DNA from 2 places in the Pandoraea sp. NPDC087047 genome. Region 2 is predicted to be linked to the other one. Evidence: predicted binding sites of a transcription regulator. Region 2 holds the regulator's gene; the other holds the start of a gene.
The links. Region 2 encodes NrdR, which represses ribonucleotide reductase genes. Its sites were predicted from a motif close to CACNANATNTNGTG; they were not measured.
Positions count from the first base shown of each region.

Region 1: ACIPHM_RS18770 (ribonucleoside-diphosphate reductase subunit alpha) is a predicted target of NrdR. The motif match lies at 1,872-1,885, and genes of this name have one in related genera.

Region 1 is NZ_JBIUZU010000009.1:199,864-203,279, forward strand. Features, by position in the region: gene ACIPHM_RS18770 (ribonucleoside-diphosphate reductase subunit alpha) at 1-1,642, opposite strand, end outside; gene ampD (1,6-anhydro-N-acetylmuramyl-L-alanine amidase AmpD) at 2,008-2,607, opposite strand; gene ACIPHM_RS18780 (DUF1269 domain-containing protein) at 3,050-3,416, opposite strand, start outside.
Region 2 is NZ_JBIUZU010000007.1:267,418-270,833, reverse strand. Features, by position in the region: gene ACIPHM_RS15570 (autotransporter domain-containing protein) at 1-616, opposite strand, end outside; gene nrdR (transcriptional regulator NrdR) at 1,081-1,563, opposite strand; gene glyA (serine hydroxymethyltransferase) at 1,582-2,829, opposite strand; ZMP/ZTP riboswitch at 2,928-3,035, opposite strand; gene ACIPHM_RS15555 (NAD(P)-dependent alcohol dehydrogenase) at 3,067-3,416, opposite strand, start outside.

The DNA of each region.
Region 1 (3,416 bases), on a different contig from region 2:
CCTTCTTGAACAGCTTGATCTCGCCGCGCGCAGCCTTCTCTTCGTAAGCCGTGTAAGCCTGTTCGAACGCCTTGCCGTACTTGTCGTGCAGATCCGGGCAGGTCGACGGCGAGAACAGCGTCCATTCCGCACCTTCCATCACACGCTTCATGAACAGATCGGGAATCCAGTTCGCCGTGTTCATGTCGTGCGTGCGGCGACGGTCGTCGCCCGTGTTCTTGCGCAGCTCCAGGAATTCTTCGATGTCCAGGTGCCACGTTTCCAGATAGGCGCAAACCGCGCCCTTGCGCTTGCCGCCCTGGTTCACGGCCACAGCCGTGTCATTGACCACTTTCAGGAACGGCACCACGCCCTGGCTCTTGCCGTTCGTGCCCTTGATGTGCGAGCCGAGCGCGCGAACCTGCGTCCAGTCGTTGCCCAGACCGCCGGCGAACTTCGAGAGCAGCGCGTTTTCCTTGAGGGCTTCGTAAATGCCTTCCAGATCGTCCGAGACGGTCGTCAGGTAGCACGACGAGAGCTGCGAGCGGCGCGTGCCCGAGTTGAACAGCGTCGGCGTCGAGCTCATGAAGTCGAAGCTCGACAGGATCTGATAGAACTCGATCGCACGCGCTTCGCGCTCGACTTCGTTCAGCGCCAGCCCCATCGCCACGCGCATGTAGAACGCCTGCGGCATTTCGATGCGATGGCTGTCGATGTGCAGGAAGTAGCGGTCGTACAGCGTTTGCAGGCCAAGGTAGTTGAACTGCAGGTCGCGCGACGCGTCGAGCGCAGCGGCCAGCTTGACCAGATCGAACGAGAGCAGTTGCTCGTCGAGCAGTTCGGCGTCAACGCCTTGCTTGATGAAGCGCGGGAAGTACTCGATGTATCGCGCAGCCATTTCGCCCTGCGGCACTTCTTCGCCGAGGATTTCGCGGCGGATGGTGTGCATCAGGATACGCGCGGTGACCTGGCTGTATGCCGGTTCCTTCTCGATGAGGGTACGCGAAGCGAGGATGGCGGAATCGTAGACCTGCGACAGCGGCACGCCGTCGTACAGGTTCTTGATGGTCTCGGTCAGGATCGGCTCGGCGTCGACTTCGCTACCGAGGTTCTCACAAGCGGCCTGCACCACGCCACGCAGCACGCCCATATCGAGCGCACGCGTCACGCCGTTGTCGGTGACATGCAACACCGGGGCGTCGGGCGTTGCCGCCTCTTGCGTGGTCTCGACGGCGTGAGCGCGCTCTTGCGAACGCTTCTCGCGGTACAGCACATAGGCGCGAGCCACGTTGTGCTCGCCTTCGCGCATGAGCGCGAGTTCGACCTGATCCTGAATGTCTTCGATGTGGAACGTACCGCCGTTCGGGCGGCTGCGCACCAATGCGCGCACGACGTTTTCCGTCAATTGCTCCACGAGCTCACGTACGCGCGCCGAAGCCGCACCCTGACCGCCGTTCACAGCCAGGAACGCCTTAGTCACGGCGATCGCGATCTTCGACGGCTCGAAACCCACCACCGTGCCGTTGCGTCGGATCACTTTGAAGTCGGCGTTGGTGGCCGGCTCGAATGCGCCCGTCGTCTGGGGCGCCGACGCACCCGTGCCACTGCCGACATTCGCGGCGGGCGTCGGGTTCGGGCGGGTGAGGTTTTCGTTAGTCTGCATGTAAAAACTCCCGTTCCAATGAGATGGTGCTGTTAGCGCGTTTCTACCAGCTACTACAGTCGGCAAAAATGCGCCCTGGGGGCGCCGATGGAGCGAAGTGCTGAACACCGCACGACCGACGGACGGCCAAGGGTTCGAGGTGTCCGCTGCACGGCTTTGCTGCTGTACCGCCCCACAAAACGCCGCGGGGCAAGCACGGTATTGATGGATATTGCTTCCGGTCGTCGACCACTACATATAGTGGTTGGTGGCCGGATTGGCACTAAGTATAGTGGAGATGACGCACTCCGCAAAATCAAAAATTTCTGTCGCCGGGAAGCCCCGTGCCATCGCCATGTCAAGCAAAACCTGTCCTCGGGTGAGGGTTAATCGGCTGCCTGAAATGGCAAATCGCCCGCTTCCAGCCCCGCCATCCGACGCAATCTCCGCCACTCGAAATGCGGTCCCGGGTCCGTCTTCCGACCAGGTGCTATATCGGCATGCCCGGCCACGGCTTGAATCGGATAATGCTCACGCAAAACACGCGTGAGCGCCGCCAGCGTGATGTACTGCGCCGTAGTAAACGGCAGGTCGTCCGTCCCTTCCAGTTCAACGCCGATTGAGAAATCGTTGCAGCGCGTACGCCCCTCGAACGACGAAGTCCCTGCGTGCCACGCCCGTGCATCGCACGACACGAACTGCTGCAACGCACCATCGCGACGCACCAGAAAGTGCGCCGAGACCTGCACGCCGCGGATCTCGTCGAAGAACGGATGCGCATCGTGGTCGAGCCGGTTCTGGAAGAACGCGGGGATTTCGTCGCCACCGAATTGCCCCGGCGGCAGCGAGATGTTGTGCACCACGAGCAGGCCAATCGGCATACCGTCCGGACGAACGTCGAAGTTCGGCGAAGGCGCACGCTCGGCTTCCCGTATCCAGCCGTCGGTGTCGAGCGTGAATGCTGGCAGTTGATCCGGCGCGTTCATGCGTCACCTCGCGACAGCAAGGCGCACTTGTCGGCCGGGCCGCACTGGCCAGGCAGGTCAAACGACCGGAGGGCAACGTTAGGGGACGCAGATGACTGGAGCATGACGGGCACCAACGAACTCCCGTAGAGCGAGGGGTGGCATTGTAGCCCACTTGGCGTGAAGTCGCCGGCAGCCGGTCTGGCGGGGGCTTGCACCGGGTTGACGGGTTGGCAGCGTCATATTGGGCGCCATCCAAAGAAGAAGCCCCTCGCCCGACTTAGCCGAGAGGCTTCCGTGGGCGTGACCACGCCCGGGGATGGCATCGCGCTCATGTCAATCAACACACGCACCATCCCGCGCCGCTCACAGGGGCGACGCCAATGGCCGTTGCCGGCCAGTGAAACTTGTCTCCCGCGTCCACCCCGTCGTCGATCTCATTCCCCTCCGATTTACGCCGCGATCACGGAAATGCCGGAATCGCCGCCTCGACGCCTTCCATATGCGCCTCGGGATGATGCTCCTTGAGCATCTCGCGAATCTCGTCGACCCGCCCTTCGCGCACATCCACCATCAGCAAAATCATGCCGCGCTCGAGCGGTTCACGAAACGCTTTGAGGCGCGAGTTCGGCACCGAAACTCCGATCATGCTCGACACCCACGCGCCGAACAGGGCGCCCAGCGGTGCGGTCACGATCATCAACTCCCACTGGGGACGCGTGCCCACGATGGGGAAAAACGCGGCGACTGCACCGACTGCCAGACCACAGAAGCCCCCGATCACGAGCCCGGCTTCTGCGCCGTGCACGATATCGGAAGTCTGTAGCAGG
Region 2 (3,416 bases):
AAGTGTCGCCATCCGCGCGGGTCACCGTTTCCAGTTTTTCTCTGACGCGCACCTCGTCGTTCCATAGCACCTTGCCCTTGTCCAACAGTGCCTCAACGCGGTCCGGACGCGTCAGGAATTGCGATAATTTCTTAATCTCTTCCGATCGCTCCTCGCCTGATTTCGCTCTGATGGCATCCGCACCGGCCTTGATTTGTTTCAAATCCTCGATACTCATCCACTTGACGTAATCCAGGGGCTTGCCGTCTTCACCTTTTGCCGCCATTTCCAGCAGCTCGTCGGCTCTCCCGCTAATTTGACTTAACGCCTCGTTCTGTTCGTAAAGATCCGGCTTTTCCAACGCTGCCCAGATATATCGGGTTTCTCCGCGCCAGGTCGACGCACGCAAGTACTCCTCGTTGGTCGCGTCGCGTTCCGCCAGCGTTTTATTGAGCTTCGACGTCAATCGTTCGATGGCCAATCCCCTGAGCGAGTGCGCAGCTGGTACTGTCCTCTCCTTGTCCTCTTGCGCCACCACAATGTCCGGAAATGCGGCGGCGGCCGCCACCACGGCAGCAACTGCCATATAGACCCTGGTTTGACGCAGCACTGCAATCTTCGAAGACTTTTCTGGCATTTGGCCCTCCCTTTATCTGGAAATAGCGACGGCAGCCGTCGTCTCATCAAGAGCGGCACACCGATCGCCGACGATCAAGGGCGAGTCTAAGATTAGCTACATCACAACCCCATCTTTAATCGATACATTTGGTCCATTACCCAAAACAAATAAAAATGGAATTAAATTATGAATACTCCCAGACAAACAGTGACAAAAACCAAAGTGTTCACCAGAATACGACAAACACCGCATCGAAACTTATTTACAGAAAAATTTCAGAAAACCGCAAATAACGTTGATTTAAATATTCCGAACAAGGTGAATCAACGTCTGTACATACGTGATATGCGGTGCTCTTTGAGATGGCAATAAAAAACCCGCCGTGCCCTGACAGGCACGACGGGTTTTCCGTCCCTCATTCCTACTGGCGACCCTCACGGCCGCCTGCGAGCGCTTACTCTCGCACCAGCGTCGTCCCTGGCTCAGCCCACGGGCTTACGCTTGGGCTTCAAGTCCGTGCTGTCGATCTCCTCAAGCACATCGCGAAACTCGGCAATGTCCTCGAAGCTGCGATACACCGACGCAAAGCGGATGTAAGCGATCTTGTCCAGGCGTTTCAACTCGCGCATCACCAACTCGCCAATACGCTGGCTCATCACTTCGCGCTCTGCACCGGCCAACAGCTTGTATTCGATGCGCGCGATCGCGGCATCCATCGCCTCGGCACTCACAGGGCGCTTGCGAATCGCCAACTGCATACTGGCGCGCACTTTCGCGCGGTCATACTCGGCGCGGCTGCCGTCTTTCTTGACGACGGCCGGCATCGCCAGTTCGACACGCTCGTACGTGGTGAAGCGCTTGTCGCACGACGGGCATTTCCGGCGCCGCCGGATGGCTGCGCCGTCTTCCGCTTCACGCGAGTCGATGACCTGCGTGTCGTCGTGCCGGCAGAACGGGCAGCGCATGCGTGCGACGCCTTCGGCTTAGCCGTAGACCGGGAAACGCTTGGTCAACTCGGCCACTTTTGCGCGTACGGCGGCCAGGTTGCCTGCATCTTCCGGATTGTCGAGCACGTCGGCGATCAGGTTGCCCACCTGTGCGGCTTCGACTTCCGTGAAACCGCGCGTGGTCATCGCCGGCGAGCCCAGACGCACACCGCTCGTCACGAACGGCTTTTCCGGATCGTTCGGAATGGCGTTCTTGTTGACGGTGATGTGTGCTTCGCCCAGCGCAGCTTCCGCTGCCTTGCCGGTAATGTTCTTGGCGCGCAGGTCGACCAGCATCACGTGCGATTCGGTGCGACCCGACACGATACGCAGGCCACGGTTGACCAGCGTCTCGGCCATCACGCGGGCGTTCTTCGCGACTTGCTCCTGGTACTTCTTGAATTCCGGCGATGCGGCTTCCTTGAACGCGACGGCCTTGCCAGCGATCACGTGCATGAGCGGGCCACCCTGGATACCCGGGAAGATGGCCGAGTTGATGGCCTTCTCGAATTCCGCCTTCATCAGGATCACGCCGCCGCGCGGGCCGCGCAGGCTCTTGTGCGTGGTCGTGGTGACGAAGTCGGCGTGCGGCACCGGGTTCGGGTACACACCCGCGGCGATCAGACCGGCGTAGTGCGCCATGTCGACCATGAACAGCGCGCCGACCGACTTGGCGATCTGCGCCATGCGCTCGAAATCGATCTTCAGGGCGAACGCCGAAGCGCCAGCCACGATCATCTTCGGCTTATGTTGCTCGGCCAGCTTTTGGGCGGCGTCGTAATCGATGTCTTCGGCTTCGTTCAGACCGTAGCTCACCACGTTGAACCACTTGCCCGACATGTTGACCGGCGAGCCGTGCGTGAGGTGACCGCCGTGCGCGAGGCTCATGCCCATGATCGTGTCGCCCGGCTTGAGCATGGCGAAATACACGCCCTGGTTCGCCTGCGAACCCGAGTTCGGCTGCACGTTGGCCGCTTCTGCGCCGAACAGTGCCTTCACACGGTCGATCGCCAGTTGCTCGACAACGTCGACATACTCGCAACCGCCGTAATAGCGCTTGCCCGGATAACCTTCCGCATACTTGTTGGTCAGTTGCGAACCCTGCGCCTCCATCACGGCCGGGCTGGTGTAGTTTTCCGAAGCAATCAGCTCGATGTGATCTTCCTGACGCTGATTTTCTTTCTGAATCGCGGCCCAGATCTCAGGATCGACGGAGGCAACGGTAGATTTCGATTTGTCGAACATGGCGTTTGCGTTGAATTGAACAGGTTTTCCGGGAGGGGATGCTGCAGCGCGCCTTCCTTTGTGCTTCGGAAGACGATAGACAGGGCAGCACCAACCATCACGGCTGCCCAGGCGAACGGCAAATAAGACCCCGACGCTTCCCGGTGGGTTGCTCCACCTCGGGCACACCATGCAGTGCACCCTAATCGCCAGTCACGTGGGGTTTGTGGCGTCGACAGTTTATGCGAGGTTGAGACGTTAGGCAACCGGCCCGGCCACGCGCACCACGACCTTGCCGAAGGCCCCGCGGCGCAGATGCGCCAACGCCTGGCCGAAGTCGGCAAAGTCGTAGACGGTGTCGACCACTGGCGCAATACCGTGGCGCTCGACTAGCGCCGCGAGCGCCTCCAGGCCGTCACGGTGCCCAACCCCGATGCCTTGAATATGAGCACGCTTGAGCAATACCGGGTACACCGGCAATTGCAGCAAATCCCCACCCAGCGTGCCGATAACGGATATTTTGCCGCCTTGCGCGAGCGCCGCCATCGTCTCCTGTATATCTCCGCCTGCCAGTTCCAGCACCTGCTCGACGCCCCGGCCTTGCGTGA